4 regions of the Bradyrhizobium sp. AUGA SZCCT0169 genome follow, and region 1 is predicted to be linked to each of the others. Evidence: predicted binding sites of a transcription regulator. Region 1 holds the regulator's gene; each other region holds the start of a gene.
What was found. Region 1 encodes LexA, which represses DNA repair genes until DNA is damaged. Its sites were predicted from a motif close to TGTTCNNNNTGTGTTCNG; they were not measured.
Positions count from the first base shown of each region.

Region 2: JQ609_RS21850 (single-stranded DNA-binding protein) is a predicted target of LexA. The motif match lies at 1,437-1,454, and genes of this name have one in related genera.
Region 3: JQ609_RS15475 (PA0069 family radical SAM protein) is a predicted target of LexA. The motif match lies at 2,184-2,201, and genes of this name have one in related genera.
Region 4: JQ609_RS12155 (ImuA family protein) is a predicted target of LexA. The motif match lies at 1,974-1,991, and genes of this name have one in related genera.

Region 1 covers NZ_JAFCMC010000005.1:231,686-235,316, reverse strand. Annotated here, with positions in the region: gene glp (gephyrin-like molybdotransferase Glp) at 1-991, shown strand, start outside; gene lexA (transcriptional repressor LexA) at 1,205-1,912, shown strand; gene JQ609_RS08560 (hypothetical protein) at 2,141-2,380, shown strand; gene JQ609_RS08555 (hypothetical protein) at 2,520-2,942, shown strand; gene JQ609_RS08550 (ComEC/Rec2 family competence protein) at 2,985-3,631, opposite strand, start outside.
Region 2 covers NZ_JAFCMC010000020.1:57,291-60,921, reverse strand. Annotated here, with positions in the region: gene uvrA (excinuclease ABC subunit UvrA) at 1-126, opposite strand, end outside; gene JQ609_RS21855 (outer membrane protein) at 420-1,172, opposite strand; gene JQ609_RS21850 (single-stranded DNA-binding protein) at 1,648-2,139, shown strand; gene JQ609_RS21845 (DUF2306 domain-containing protein) at 2,397-2,795, shown strand; gene gyrA (DNA gyrase subunit A) at 3,007-3,631, shown strand, end outside.
Region 3 covers NZ_JAFCMC010000011.1:109,494-113,124, reverse strand. Annotated here, with positions in the region: gene JQ609_RS15485 (ribonuclease HII) at 1-368, opposite strand, end outside; gene JQ609_RS15480 (VOC family protein) at 451-900, opposite strand; gene JQ609_RS15475 (PA0069 family radical SAM protein) at 1,002-2,162, opposite strand; gene JQ609_RS15470 (glycosyltransferase) at 2,322-2,894, shown strand; gene JQ609_RS15465 (helix-turn-helix domain-containing GNAT family N-acetyltransferase) at 3,025-3,631, shown strand, end outside.
Region 4 covers NZ_JAFCMC010000008.1:64,304-67,934, forward strand. Annotated here, with positions in the region: gene JQ609_RS12150 (DNA polymerase Y family protein) at 1-1,073, opposite strand, end outside; gene JQ609_RS12155 (ImuA family protein) at 1,114-1,908, opposite strand; gene JQ609_RS12160 (putative DNA modification/repair radical SAM protein) at 2,072-3,322, shown strand; gene JQ609_RS12165 (UdgX family uracil-DNA binding protein) at 3,438-3,631, shown strand, end outside.

The DNA.
Region 1 (3,631 bases):
CGAAGTCGCGGCGGGCCGCCCGTTCGAACGCCAGGTGGGCCCAGGAGAAGCGGTCAGGATTTTTACCGGCGGGGTGATCCCCGATGGCGCCGACGCCGTCATCATCCAGGAAGACACGGCCGCCAGCGGCGACCACATCACGATCACGGAAGTTGCAAGACCGGGACGGCATATCCGCGCCGCCGGCGCCGATTTCCGCGAGGGCGACGTGCTGCTCACCAGGGGAAGCCGCCTCACCGAACGCGATCTGTCGCTCGCCGCCGGCATGAACTATCCGGAACTCGCCGTGATCAGCCGCCCCAAGGTGGCGGTGCTCGCCACCGGCGACGAGCTGGTGATGCCGGGCTCGATCCCGGGCCCCGGCCAGATCGTCTACTCCAACGGCTACGCGCTGCGCGCGCTGGCGCGGGCCGAGGGCGCCGAAACCATTGATTTCGGCATCGCCGCCGACACGGTCGAGGCGACCACTGACGGCATCCGCCGCGCCCGCGCCTCGGGCGCCGACATCCTGATCACGATGGGCGGCGCCTCGGTCGGCGACCACGACCTCGTCAAGCGCTCGCTGGAGGCCGAGGGCGTCGCGATGGCGTTCTGGCGCATCGCGATGCGGCCGGGCAAGCCGATGATGCACGGGCGCCTCGGGGCGATGCGGGTGATCGGCCTGCCCGGCAATCCGGTCTCGTCCTATGTCTGCGGTTTCCTGTTTCTGGTGCCGCTGATTCGCGCGCTGTCGGGCCGAAAAACCATCCATCACGCGCGTGAGACCGCCCTGCTCGGCCGCGATCTTCCCGCCAACGACCAGCGCGAAGACTATCTTCGCGCACGGCTTGAGCAGCGCGAAGACGGTGCGTTGATCGCGGTGCCGGTGAGCCACCAGGATTCGTCGCTGCTTGGGAATCTCGCTGCGGCACGGGCGCTTTTGATACGTCCGCCGTTTGCGCCGGCGGTGCCTGAAGGCACGCCATGCGAGTTCCTGCGCCTGCCGGAATGACGCGTCCGGGCGGCCTGTTCGAGTGAACTCGGCGCGCGTTCACCTGAAATTAAGTGGTTGCGGAACATGTATCGAACATATAGTGTCCGTTCATGATTTGTTTCGAGAGCTAGTGTCTACAAATGGGAGTTTTGGACTTCCGAATTTGAGACCGCGGCCTCTGCAAGCTGAACGACCACGAATTACGACGCGCCAACCGGGGGATTGCTCGAGATGCTTACGCGCAAACAGTATGAACTTCTGCGTTTCATCAACGAACGGCTCAAGGAAGCCGGCGTGCCGCCCTCCTTCGACGAAATGAAGGATGCGCTCGACCTCCGCTCCAAATCCGGCATCCACCGCCTCATCACCGCCCTGGAAGAGCGCGGCTTCATCCGCCGCCTGCCCAACCGTGCCCGCGCCATCGAAGTCATCAAGCTGCCCGAGCTTGCGGGCGCCGGTAACGGCAACGGCCGCCGCGGCTTCACCCCGAGCGTCATCGAAGGCACGCTCGGCAAGGTCCGCGCCGCCAGCGCGCCCGCCGAGGACGATGGCAACCGTCCGGTCGCCGTTCCCGTCATGGGCCGGATCGCCGCCGGCACGCCGATCGAGGCGCTGCAGACCCGCAGCCACACCATCAGCGTACCGCCGGACATGCTCGGCTCCGGCGAACATTACGCGCTCGAAGTCCGCGGCGATTCCATGGTGGACGCCGGCATTCTCGACGGCGACATGGCGCTGATCCAGCGCAACGAGACCGCCGACACCGGCGATATCGTGGTGGCGCTGATCGACGAGGAGGAAGCCACCCTGAAACGCTTCCGCCGCCGCGGCGCCTCGATCGCGCTGGAGCCCGCCAACACCTCTTATGAAGTGCGCATCCTGCCGCCGAACCGGGTCCGGATTCAGGGCAAGCTGATCGGGCTGTACCGGAAGTACTGAGCGCGGCCCGCGCCAGATGCAAGCCGCGTTCGGCACCGCAAAAAAGCCCCGGCCATCGACCGGGGCTTTTCGTTGCCTGGACGTTGGGACAGCCTTAACCGTCGCGGTGCGCTTGCATACGTCCCACAATTGCCCAGAACGCAGCAAAAACTGGCGGCGTGAGCGCGCTGTTTGGTTTGAGGCGTGCTCGAAAGCGTGCGAACGGGGGGACGCGACGTGGTCAGCAATATGATCACCAAGATCACCTGGCAGCGGGCGGGCCTAGTGACCGAGCCGGGCCGCTACATGCTCCGGTTCGGCTGGCTGACAGTGACGGCGGAAGATCTCGCGATCTGGCAGCAATTTCCGGAGGCTGCGTTCACGCTGGTCGCGCTGCCCGGGATTGCCGACGACGGACGGGAGCAATTCCATCTCGGCGCCTTCGAACTGCCGCTGCCGCCGATGCCTGAAAATCCGCAGCCGCCGTAGCGCGTTTGTGATCGGTTGCGCCGGCCTTTCCGTCGCACAAATGTCCAGAACAGGAATAGACTTTGCTCAAGTCCACTCTGATAGAGGCCAGCGCCTCGAGGGAGGCACGGGTCTTTATCTCTTACGAGGGAGCGATCCGATGTGTGACTATAGTTTGCACGCGATGGCAACGCGTCCTGCTGAGGTCGGCGAGACATTGATATCGACCACCTTCCGCGGCACCTCGACCCGCGGCTTTGCCAGCGAACGCGACCCCGCAGTCGCGGTCTGCATGCTGCCCGGGACCGAACTGGCCTTCGCGCAAGACGTCAAATACGACAACCGCTGGATCTGGACGCGGACGATCGGTTTTCGCGTCGGCAAGTTCAACACCATTGATCCGCATATCAAGGAACGTCACCACGACGCAATCGAATTTCCCGACGGGAGCCATGTGCTGGTGACGCAGCTTTGCGAGGGTCAGCGCGTCACCGTGCTGCAATTGCCGGTGGTGCATCCGATTCCCGAGCGCGCGGCAACGAAGGCGGACACTACGACGACGACACCGCTTTCCACCGGTTGAATTCCGCGCCGCCGGTCGCGCCGCGCCGGGGAACGTGAATCCTTATTCCTCGGCCTGCAGGTCCGCTTCCGACGGGGTCGCATCGACCGCACGCGGCGCCGCACGGCGTGGCGCGAGGATGGTTGTCTCCGCGTCACCTTCGCCCGCGATCGCCGGCGACCATGGGCGATCGACGCCCCTGGGCTTGACGGCATCGATGGTAAATCCGCCGACGCTTCGCCGCAGCACCATGGCGCCCTGCCGCCGCAGACGCTCCGCATCGATCACCGAGGCCCCGCACGCCGCAGGCGCCTGCCTTGCGGTTACCACCAGCGCCGCACGCTCACAATCATCCGCCAGCGCTTCCGGCCGCAGCGCCAATGCCACGAACCCGCCACCGGCGCTTTGCGTCACGCAGCCGCTCTCGTCGCATGAGACGCCCTCAGTGAGCGAGGCATCGGCAGGCTTTCGCGCGTCGGCATCCGCCGCCAGCCATTCCCTAACGAGGAAGCCATCTCGCGAGGCTCCGGTCGAAGTCACCTTGGCCGCCCGCATCAAATGCAGTTTGCCGTCCTGGCCGCGGACACCGACATTGCGCCCGTCGGCGGAAATCAGGATGTCCGGCTGCGGCACCCTCGCCGCCCACACCGCCGCCACCAGCACCACGGCCACGCCGGTATAGCGCAGCGGCGTTCGTAACAGGCCGAGCA
Region 2 (3,631 bases), on a different contig from region 1:
AAGCTTGTCGCGGGGAATCTCGACGTCGATGTTTTTCAGATTGTGCTCGCGCGCGCCGCGGATCGTTATCGCGCGCGTTCCCGAGCCGGCGTTGGTTTGGCGCTTCGCCCTCAGCACTTCATCCATATCGGCATTTCCAGGCGCGTGGAGGCGCGCCACGTTGGGCGCGCATGGCCAGGGAAGACCTTAGCCGGGCGCCGATGGCAGAAAGCTGGAACGTAGGAAGAACGGGCCGGGATTTCCAGTGCTCGCAGCAAGCCATCAACGGTTTGTTTTGCAAGGAGTTGCCAAGGAATAGCAATGGCAGCAGATGGCAGCGGAACCGAGTGGATGGAACGCGCGGCAGGCAAGATGCCCTCAAACAAAAAGGCCGGCACGAGGCCGGCCTTTCGTTATTTGGTATTGGCGGTTCGCGTAGATCAGTACTTCGCGATGACCGGGCCGCCCCAACGATAGTTGACGCGGACGGTGACGAGATCGACGTCCTGACTGATGCGGTCGACCGTGGACACCAGACCAGCGGGCGTTGCGAAGGTCAGATTGCGATCGCCCATGAACATGTGATCGTATTCGACCGCGGCAGACCAGTTCGGGGCGAAGCCGTATTCGAGGCCGACACCGACGACGCCGCCCCAGCGGGTTTCCCTGGCCGAGTCGAAAATCACGTTGGTTCCGGTGAAGCGATGTTCGTAGCGATCCTCGGTGACTGCAGCGCCACCCTTCACGTACAGCAGGGCGTTATTCCAGGCGTAACCGACCTGACCGGTGAACAAGCCGAAGCTGCGGATGCGCGAGCGATCCGTCGCATCGCCCGGAGCCAGGATGAACTGCTGGCTTACGCGCGAGCCGCTGAAGTCGGCCCAGTTGCCCTGCGCTTCAAGACCGAAAACCCAGGAAGCCGCCTGCCAGCGATAGCCGATCTGACCACCGGCCGTGCCACCGGTCGCATCATGACATCCTTCGGCAAGGAGAGGACCAGCGACCGGAACGACGTCCCAGCACTTGTGGCTCGAACCCCAACCACCGTTGGCGCCGATGTAGAAACCGCTCCAGTCATAGACTGCCGCGATCATCGGGGGGGCCTTGGTGTAAGGACGCGCAGCGAGATCAGCCGCAGCGGCGGGAGCCGCAAAGGCAACGAGAGCAACAGTACCAAGCAAAAACTTCTTCATTTCAAATAGTCCCCAGTCCTTTGGTCGCTTCCCGTTGGTCCCGAAGCGTTTTTGTCCAAGACGCGAGCGCCGCGCCGCTGGACAAGCCATACGCCAATTCAACCGGAAATGCCGTCTCCGAAATGCAACACTCGCGGGCGAAGTGTAGACCTTCAAGGTAATGATTTGTTTAGAATATCCGCCACACAGCTCCCAGCTCCGCGCGGCTTCCGGCACGGAGCAAATACCGGAATACCGGCCGGGCGTCGATGACCTGAGGTTGCGTAGAACAAAACTGGAACAATGCTGCGGGCAATGCTATATGTGGATAACCGCTGCTTTGCCGAGGGATCGCTAAGTCGGGGCGGCCATCGGGCGTATAGGGTCGTCTCAAATGTCCCTGATGCGGATGAGGCGGCCAATCGGGCGGCCCGTGCCGGCCGATTGCAGCGGTGGCGCAGCAGTTTTTGGTACCGATTTTGAGTGGAGAGCGACGATGGCGGGAAGCGTGAACAAGGTGATCCTGGTCGGAAACCTCGGCAAGGATCCGGAAATCCGGCGGACACAGGACGGGCGGCCGATCGCCAATCTGAGCATCGCGACCTCTGAAACCTGGCGCGACAAGGGCACCGGCGAGCGCAAGGAAAAGACCGAGTGGCACCGCGTGGTGATCTTCAATGAAGGGCTCTGCAAGGTCGCCGAGCAGTACCTGAAGAAGGGCGCCAAGGTTTACATCGAGGGTGCGCTGCAGACCCGCAAATGGACCGACCAGAGCGGGGTCGAGAAATACTCGACCGAAGTGGTGCTGCAGGGCTTCAATTCGACCCTGACCATGCTCGACGGCCGCTCCGGCGGCGGGGGCGGCAGTTTTGGCTCCGACGATTCCAGCGGCGATTTTGGCGGCGGCCAGGCCACTTCCGCGCCGCGGCGCGCGGTTGCAGCGGGCGCCGGACGCAACAACGACATGGACGACGACATCCCGTTCTGATCGGGCACCGTTCAGGCCTGACCGGAGCTTGTGAGCCGCCGAAAAATCGGCGGCTCGAGCAAGCTCGGTTGGCTGGTGTTTATTCTTGAGAACCTGCCCCAACAGTTTGATTCAGCTATGTGTCGTTGTGCGCCGCAGCACTTTGACTCCGGCCGATGTAAATGATATTTACATTAAGAGATCAGTTTAGCGTTTTCCGCCGCGCGTGATGCCGTCGAGCCGGCGGCCGCGGGATGGAGCCTTGGGGAGCGTCCGTCATGAGCCTCGCGCCGTTGCTGGATGCCGCTCCCGCGATCCCGCTTCATGCCTTTGCGGCCATGGCTGCGTTCGCGCTGGGCGTCGTCCAGTTCGCGGCCCCGAAGGGAACGCTGCCGCACCGGACGCTGGGCTGGATCTGGGTTGGCCTAATGGCCGTGGTCGCGATCTCCTCGTTCTGGATCCACGAGATCAGGCTGCTGGGTCCCTGGAGCCCGATCCATCTGCTCTCGATCTTCACGCCGGTCATGCTGGTGCTCGGCGTGTGGTACGCGCGCTGGCACAAGGTCCGCGGCCACAAGATCACGATGATCTCGATCTTTGCCGGCGCGCTGGTCGTTGCGGGGCTGTTTACCTTCGTCCCCGGGCGGATCATGCATGCGGTGGTGTTCGGGCAGTGAGGGATTAGCGAATGGCGAATAGGGGTTCCATTCGCTATTCGCCATTCGCTATTCGCCTCTCCATGACAGGCGCTCCGGAACCCGGCGATTGCCCGGTAAGTCCCTGAAAAAACGAAGGGAAAAACAGCTGGCCGGGAGCGCCCCGGGGTGGTTAAAAGCCCCCCGATACGCTATATGATTCCCAGCCTAGAACTGACCCGGATTTCCCCCTTTGTCTGACAACGATGAGAACAAGCCCGGCGAGCCGCCGGTGCCTTCCGATATTCGTCCCGTTTCCATTCTGGACGAGATGAAGCGCTCCTACCTCGATTACGCCATGAGCGTGATCGTGGCGCGTGCGCTGCCGGATGCCCGCGACGGCCTCAAGCCCGTGCATCGCCGCATTCTGTATTCGATGTACGAGCAGGGGCACACGCCGGACAAGAAATACGTCAAATCCGCGCGCGTCGTCGGTGACGTGATCGGTAAATATCATCCGCACGGCGACCAGTCGATTTACGACGCGATGGTCCGGATGGCGCAGGAATTCTCCATGCGCGTGCCGCTGATCGACGGGCAGGGGAACTTCGGCTCGGTCGACGGCGATCCCCCGGCGGCCTACCGGTATACCGAAGCGCGTCTGACGAAATCGGCGCTCGCCGTGCTCGGCGACATCGACAAGGACACCGTCGACTTCCAGGCCAACTACGACAATTCGGAGAAAGAGCCGTCGGTTCTGCCGGCCAAGTTCCCGAACCTCTTGGTCAATGGCGCCGGCGGCATCGCCGTCGGCATGGCGACCAACATTCCCCCGCACAATCTCGGCGAAGTCATCGACGCCTGCGTGGCATTGATCG
Region 3 (3,631 bases), on a different contig from region 1:
CACAGCGAGGCGCGCAGGATATTGTCGCGGTCTATACGCGCCGGCGAGGCAAAGGCGACCGCAAACGACGAGGTCGCGCAAATCTCTTCGAACAGTTCCTCACGGCGCTCCGCAGTCAGCCGCTTCGAATCGTCGATGCCTTTGGGAATTCGTTTGGGATCGAGAATCACGGCAGCGGCCACCACCGGGCCTGCCAGCGGACCACGCCCGGCCTCGTCGCAACCGGCGATCGGCCAGACGCCGCGCTTGATCAGCGCGCGCTCGCGGCGAAAGCTCGGCGGCGCCACCGCGATCACGCCGTTCGGCAGTTTTGCCTGTTTGGCGACCGATTTGGTCGCTGGTTTCTTGGACGACTTATCCCGAATCATGCCGGGATGGTGGGCAAGCACGCGCCAGCGCGCAACCTGGAACTAACCCCAATTCCCGCTATTCAGTCACGACAGGCTTCCCCTAATCCGCCAAATGCAACCGCCGGTCTTCGCCGACCTCGATGCCGGGGGCGACCACGACTTCCCAGGGATGATTGTCGGGGTCGGCGAAATATCCGGAGTAGCCGCTGTACGCCGTCTCATGCGCCGCCTTCAGCAGCGAGGCGCCCTTGGCGGTGGCAAACTCCAGCACGGTATCGACTTCCTCGCGTGAGGCGCAATTCCAAGCCAGCGTCACCCCGCGGAAGGTGCTGGGCCGCGGATGGTCCGGCAGCGTCGCGTCCTGTGCCAGTTGATCCCACGGAAACAGCGCGATCACCGGGCCGCCGGTGTCGAAGAAGGCAACCGCCTCGCCGGTCGAGCGAACTCTTCGCGCAAAACCCAGCGCTTCATAAAAGGCGATGCTGGCGCGCATGTTGGTTACGCCGAGCGTGATGACGGTCAGTCGTGGGATTGGTGGATTCTTTTTCATGCAGTTCTCCTTTCGTCATAGCGAGGAGCGCAAGCGACGAAGCAATCCCTTCTTCTTTGTCCGGACATGGATTGCTTCGCTTCACTCGCAATGACGAACACTCAGAACAAACTCAACTGCTGCCCGCTCCGCTTCGGCTTAACGAAATGATCGGTGGTCAGTTTCAGGCGCCGCTTGTTCAGTCCAAGTTTCTCGCAGGCGATTTCGAAGCGGCGTCCGATCATCCAGGCCATCGGCCCGGTTCCCTTCATCCGGGTTCCCCATTGCGAGTCGTAGTCGCGGCCGCCGCGCATGTCGCGGATCAGCGTGAAGACGTGGCGATAACGGTCGGGATAATTGGCCATCAGCCATTCGCGGAACAGATCGCGCACTTCCAGCGGCAGCCTTAGCAGCACATAACTTGCCTCTTTCGCGCCGGCATGCGCCGCGGCATCGAGGATGCGCTCGATCTCGGAATCATTCAGCGCGGGGATCACAGGCGCGACCATCACGGTTGCCGGAATGCCGGCTTCCGCCAGTTGCTTTATCGCCTCCAGCCGCTTCGGCGGAGTCGATGCCCGCGGCTCCATGGTGCGCGCGAGTTTCGGGTCGAGCGTCGTCACTGACAGTGCGACCTTGACCAGATTGCGTTTTGCCATCCGCTGGAGGATGTCGATGTCGCGCGTTACCAGCGCCGATTTGGTGACGATGCCGACCGGATGGCCGGCACGCTCCAGCACTTCGAGAATGCCGCGCATGATCTTGTATTTGCGCTCGATCGGTTGATAGGGATCCGTATTGGTGCCGATCGCGATCATCCGCGGTTCGTAGCCCGCCGCCGCCAGTTCCTTTTCCAGCAACTCCGGCGCATCGGGTTTGGCAAGCAGCTGGGTTTCAAAATCAAGCCCGGGTGACAGCCCGAGATAGGCGTGGGTCGGCCGCGCGAAGCAGTAGACGCAGCCATGCTCGCAGCCGCGATAGGGGTTGATCGAACGGTCGAAGCCGATATCGGGCGAGTCGTTGCGGGTGATGACCTTGCGCGAGGTGTCGAGCCCGACCGTGGTCTTGAACGGCGGCAGGTCTTCGAGGCTCTGCCAGCCGTCATCGAAGGCGACACGCGCCTCGGCCTCGAAGCGGCCGCTGTCGTTGGACTGGGCGCCGCGGCCGCGCCGCCGCTCGCGTTCGATCGCGACATCAAGCTCAGGAAAAGGAGTAGCACCCGCCGGTTCGGAGGGCGCCGTGACCGGCGGGTGCTTGAGGGCATGAGAGGATGCTCGGCTCATGCTTGGAACGTAACACGTCTTTAGAACAAAGCAAGAACATCGATTGACAAATCCACACGAGAGCTGCCTCAAAAATCCGCACGGCAAAGGCTGTTTTGAATGTGACAAGGTGATAACAAACGGCGTTTTTCACCGTCTGAGCCCCAACGAAGCCTCATTATGTTGAGCGTGATCATCCCTACTGAAGGCGTCGAACAGCCCGCCGTCGCCACCCTGGCGGCGCTGGTGCCGGGCGCCGCTGCCGGCTTGATCCGCGAAGTGGTGCTGGTCGACCGTTCCGCAAGCAGCGTGATCGAGCGGGTGGCCGACGTCGCCGGCTGCCGCTTCATGGCCTTCGAGGGGACGCGCGCTGCGGCGCTCGCCGCCGGTGCCCGCCAGGCGCGCTCACCCTGGCTGATGTTCCTGCATGCCGGCGCCGTGCTCGACTCGGGCTGGATCGAAGAGACCGCGCAATTCATCCAGAGCGTATCGAGCAGCGGCCGGCCTCGCGCCGGAATCTTCCGCTATGCCCGCTCGCCTTATGCCGATGCCGGCTTCCGCGATGGCCTCAAATTCATCGCCCGCATGATCACGGGGCCCTCGGCAGAACAGGGCCTGCTCATCGCGCACGACCATTACGACCGGCTCGGCGGCTACCGGCCAGATGTCCGCCGTTCCGAAGCCCGGCTGCTGCGCCAGCTCGGCCGGCGCTCCCGCACCATGCTGCGCAGCCGGATCATGGTGGTCGCCTAGGCGCCTCCCGGGCCCAACACAAAAAGCGCGAGGACAACTTCATGCAAAGATAGAATGGGCCCGATTCGCACCAGAATATACTTGCTAAAGTCAAACAACTATCTGACAATGGCAAGTATCGAGGTGCGCCATGTCCCAGAACAGTTCCGACGAAGAGGTCGCGGCGGTCCGCGCCTTCAACCGCTTCTACACCCGCAAGCTCGGCGTGCTCGACCAGCAACTGATGAAGAGCCCGTTCTCGCTCAGCGAGGCGCGGGTGCTGTACGAACTTGCCTATCGCGAAGACCTTTCGGCCAAGCAGATCGGCGCCGAACTCGGGCTCGACGCCGGCTATCTCAGCCGGATCGTGCAGAACTTCGACGAGAATGGCTTGATCACCCGCAAGCCGCTGCCGGCGGACCGGCGGCAATTCCAGCTCGCCCTGACGGCCAAGGGACGCCAGACCTTCGCCAAACTCGAACGCAGCATGCAGGACGACATCGGCGCAATGCTGGCCGCGCTGCCGCGCGGCGGCAGCCAAAAGCTCGTCGGCGCGATGGCCGAGATCGAGCGGCTGCTCGGCGTATCAGGCGCGGCGGCGGCGCCAGCGATCCTGCGCACTCACCGCCCCGGCGACATGGGCTGGGTGGTGCAGAGCCACGGCGCGTTCTACGCCAGCGAATATGGCTTTGACTCCTCGTTCGAAGCGCTGGTGGCGGAGATCGCGGCGAAATTCCTGACCTCGTTCGACGCCTCGC
Region 4 (3,631 bases), on a different contig from region 1:
TGCTGCACCACGATTTCGGTGCGGCTGGCGGAGAGGCGTATCAGGTCAAAGCCGAAACCGGGATCGAGCGGATCGTTCAAGGCATCTAACCGCTCGCGAAACAACCGGTCGATCACCACAGGCTTCGTCACCGGACGTCCGGTATCGACCGTAATGTTGCGCACTGCGCCGTCGGTGCGGAAGAAACTCGCTTCCAGCCGCCGCGCGCCCTTGCCCTGCTTGTCCATCGCTGACACCAGCATGCCCGCGAGCGCCGACAGGTTCATCGCGATCACCGTGTCGGTGGCAACAGGCTCGGGAAAGCGTTTTTCGACGATGTAATCCGGCAAGGGTTTGCGCGGGCTGATCGGCGCATCGCCCTGCCCCAACGCGTGTTCGAGCAAAGTCGTGAAGCCGGCGCCAAACCGCGCCGTGATCTCGTGGCGCCCGCGCGCGGCGACATCGCCGATGGTTTTCAGCCCGGCGCGGCGCAGGCCGCTGGTGATGGCGGCATCGGCGCCGAGCGCCGAGACCGGCAGCGGGCCGACGGCGCCGGCCTCCTCGCCATCGGCAATGATTTTCCCTGACGCATGGCGCGTCATCGTTCGCGCGCAGATCGAGGTGCCGGCGATAGCAGCGCTGACGACAAAACCCCTGCGGGTCAGCGCGCCGCACAGGGTCTGCAGCAGCGCGCGCTCGCCGCCGAACAGATGGGCGCAGCCGGTGATGTCGAGATAGAGCCCGTGCGGGGGATCGAGCGCCACCAGCGGCGTGAAGCGATCGCACCAGTCGGCGATATCGCCAAGCGTCTTGGCGTCCGCGACCGGATCGGCATCGAACACCGTCAATTCCGGACAGATCGCGCGGGCATTGGCGAGCGGCAGGCCGATCTCGAGGCCGGAACGCGCCGCGAGATCATCGAGCGCATAGATCTGCAGCGCGTTGTTTTGCTTGGCGACGACGACGTGAGGAGCACCGAAACTATCCGGTGGCTCAGTCGTGTTCCCTCCCCCCTTGCGGGGGAGGGTTAGGGAGAGGGGTAAGCCACGCGCACTACCGTTGCCGCCACCCCTCTCCCCCGCCCTCCCCCGCAAGGGGGGAGGGAGCGCACCAGTCGTGTTGCAAGAGTCGTGCTCACGCGCTGCGTCTGAAAACGCTTTGAACTGCCGCTTGATGCGGTCGATGGGCAGGCGTGGCAGCCACAGGCTGAGGATTCGCCGCCGGTTCGCTGAAAAGGCACTCATCACATTTCCATTCCATGATCCAACGCCCGACCGGGCCATGACGGTTACGAACGAGCTCGGCGTCGAACACCGGCGCGCCCCACGCATGCCAGGGTGCTGATGGCGGCGAATGCGCCGCGCGCACGATCCATCTTGTCTCCGCGGTCGAGGGCTGCGGCACAGCCGCCAGCCGCAGCAGCAATGCGGTGACGCCGGAAGCCTGCGCGGCCAAAGTCAGTTTGCGGCTGGCGACGAGATCGAGCTGGCGCGGCTCGCCCCAGACTTCCAGCACCACGGCGCCGAGCGCATCGCAGGCCAGCGCGTCGGCGGCGGTCCGTAACGCCGCGTCGGCATCGGCGGCGCGCACGGTGACCAGCAGCCGCGGATCAAGGCCGAGTTCGGCGAGCCCGCTCATCGACAGCGCGCCGGATTCAATTTCCGAAAAATCCTGCCGCACCCAGACCAGCGGCCGGCGCGATGTCAGCCGTCCCGCAAGGCCCGCGATAAATCCCGTCGCCGCCGCACCCTGATGTCCTTCGGCAAAGACTTCATGCACCGTGGCGCGGGCAAGGCCGCCGCACAGCGTCGCATCGGCCTCGGCATGGCCGAGCGCCACTTTATGAAGCGCGTGCGTATCCGCGCCCGCCTCGATGCGTTCGATGCGGCCGCGCAAACGCGCAAGCGTGTTTAGGCGTGCGCCGGTCATGCGCCGTTCCCTTAAAGAAATCGTGGCCATCGCTGGTTTTGAAATGAACCCGCTGCTGGCTCATTTGTTCATGATATGTTCTAATATAAAGCTAACAGGGCCCAAGGAGTCAATCGGGAATACTACCCAGGCGATTCATGAGTGGAATCAAAGGGATTCAATGATGGACGTGCAACGCAAGCTGGAAATCCTGGCTGATGCCGCCAAATACGACGCCTCCTGCGCCTCCAGCGGCACCGAGAAGCGGGATTCCAGCGACGGCAAGGGCCTCGGCTCGACCTCGCCCGGCATGGGGATCTGCCATTCCTACGCGCCGGATGGACGCTGCATCTCGCTGCTCAAAGTCCTGCTCACCAATGCCTGCAACTACGATTGCCTTTATTGCGTCAACCGCACCTCTTCGAACGTGCCGCGCGCGCGCTTCACCGTCGATGAAGTCGTGAAGCTGACGATCGACTTCTATCGACGCAATTACATCGAGGGCCTGTTTCTCTCCTCCGGCATCATCCGCAGTGCCGACTACACCATGGAGCAAGTGGTGTCCGTCGCGCGAAAACTGCGCGAGGAGCATCTCTTCCGCGGCTACATCCATCTGAAAACCATTCCGGAAGCCGATGATGCGCTGATCACCGAGGCCGGCAGATATGCCGACCGGCTCAGCATCAACATCGAAGTGCCCGAGGAAGCCAGCCTTGCCAAACTCGCGCCGGAAAAGGACGTGCGCGCGATCCGCCGCACCATGGGCCGGCTGCGGCTCAAGCTCGATGAGGCGCAAGAAAATAACAGCAGCAACGACAAGACCATAACAAAGGCAAAGCCGCCGCGCTTCGCGCCGGCCGGGCAGAGCACGCAGATGATCATCGGCGCGGATGCGGCCGACGACAAAACCATTCTCCATACCAGCGCCAATCTCTATGGCTCCTACAAACTCAAGCGCGTCTATTATTCCGCCTTCAGCCCGATCCCGGATGCCAGCCGCGCGTTGCCGCTGGCGGCTCCGCCGCTGGTCAGGGAGCACCGGCTTTATCAGGCCGACTGGTTGATGCGGTTTTATGGCTTCGATGTCGGCGAGATCGTTGATGAAAGCGCCGGCATGCTGCCGCTCGATATCGATCCGAAACTCGCCTGGGCATTGCGGCACCGCGAGCGCTTTCCGCTCGATGTGAACCGGGCCAGCCGCGAGGACCTGCTGCGGGTGCCCGGCTTCGGCCGCAAGGCCGTCGACCGCATCATCGCCACGCGCCGCGTCACTTCCATCCGTGCGGCCGATCTCGCCCGGCTGCACATCCCGAAGAACAAGGCGCTGCCATTCATCGTTCTCAGTGATCACCGCCCGCAGCCTCATCTGCTCGACGGAGCGAAGCTGGCGGAGCGCTTCAGGCCGAAGGCGACGCAATTGGGGTTTGGATTCTAAACACACCGTCATGGCCGGGCTTGTCCCGGCCATCCACGTCTTTTCCTCCGCACCGAGGGAAGACGTGGATGCCCGGGACAAGCCCGGGCATGACGAAGGAGACAGGCGGCATTTAATGCACACCATCACCCTCGAGCACGAAACCGATTTTGACGGCTGGCGCAAAGCGGCGCGAACACTGGTGCTGAATGAGGTAAGCCCGGCCGACGTGACATGGCGTGTGCAAGGCGACGCGCCTGGATTGTTTGAATCGACCACCCCACTCCCCGACCCGCCAAATGCGACTTTCAACGTCCCGGCCAAATTCGT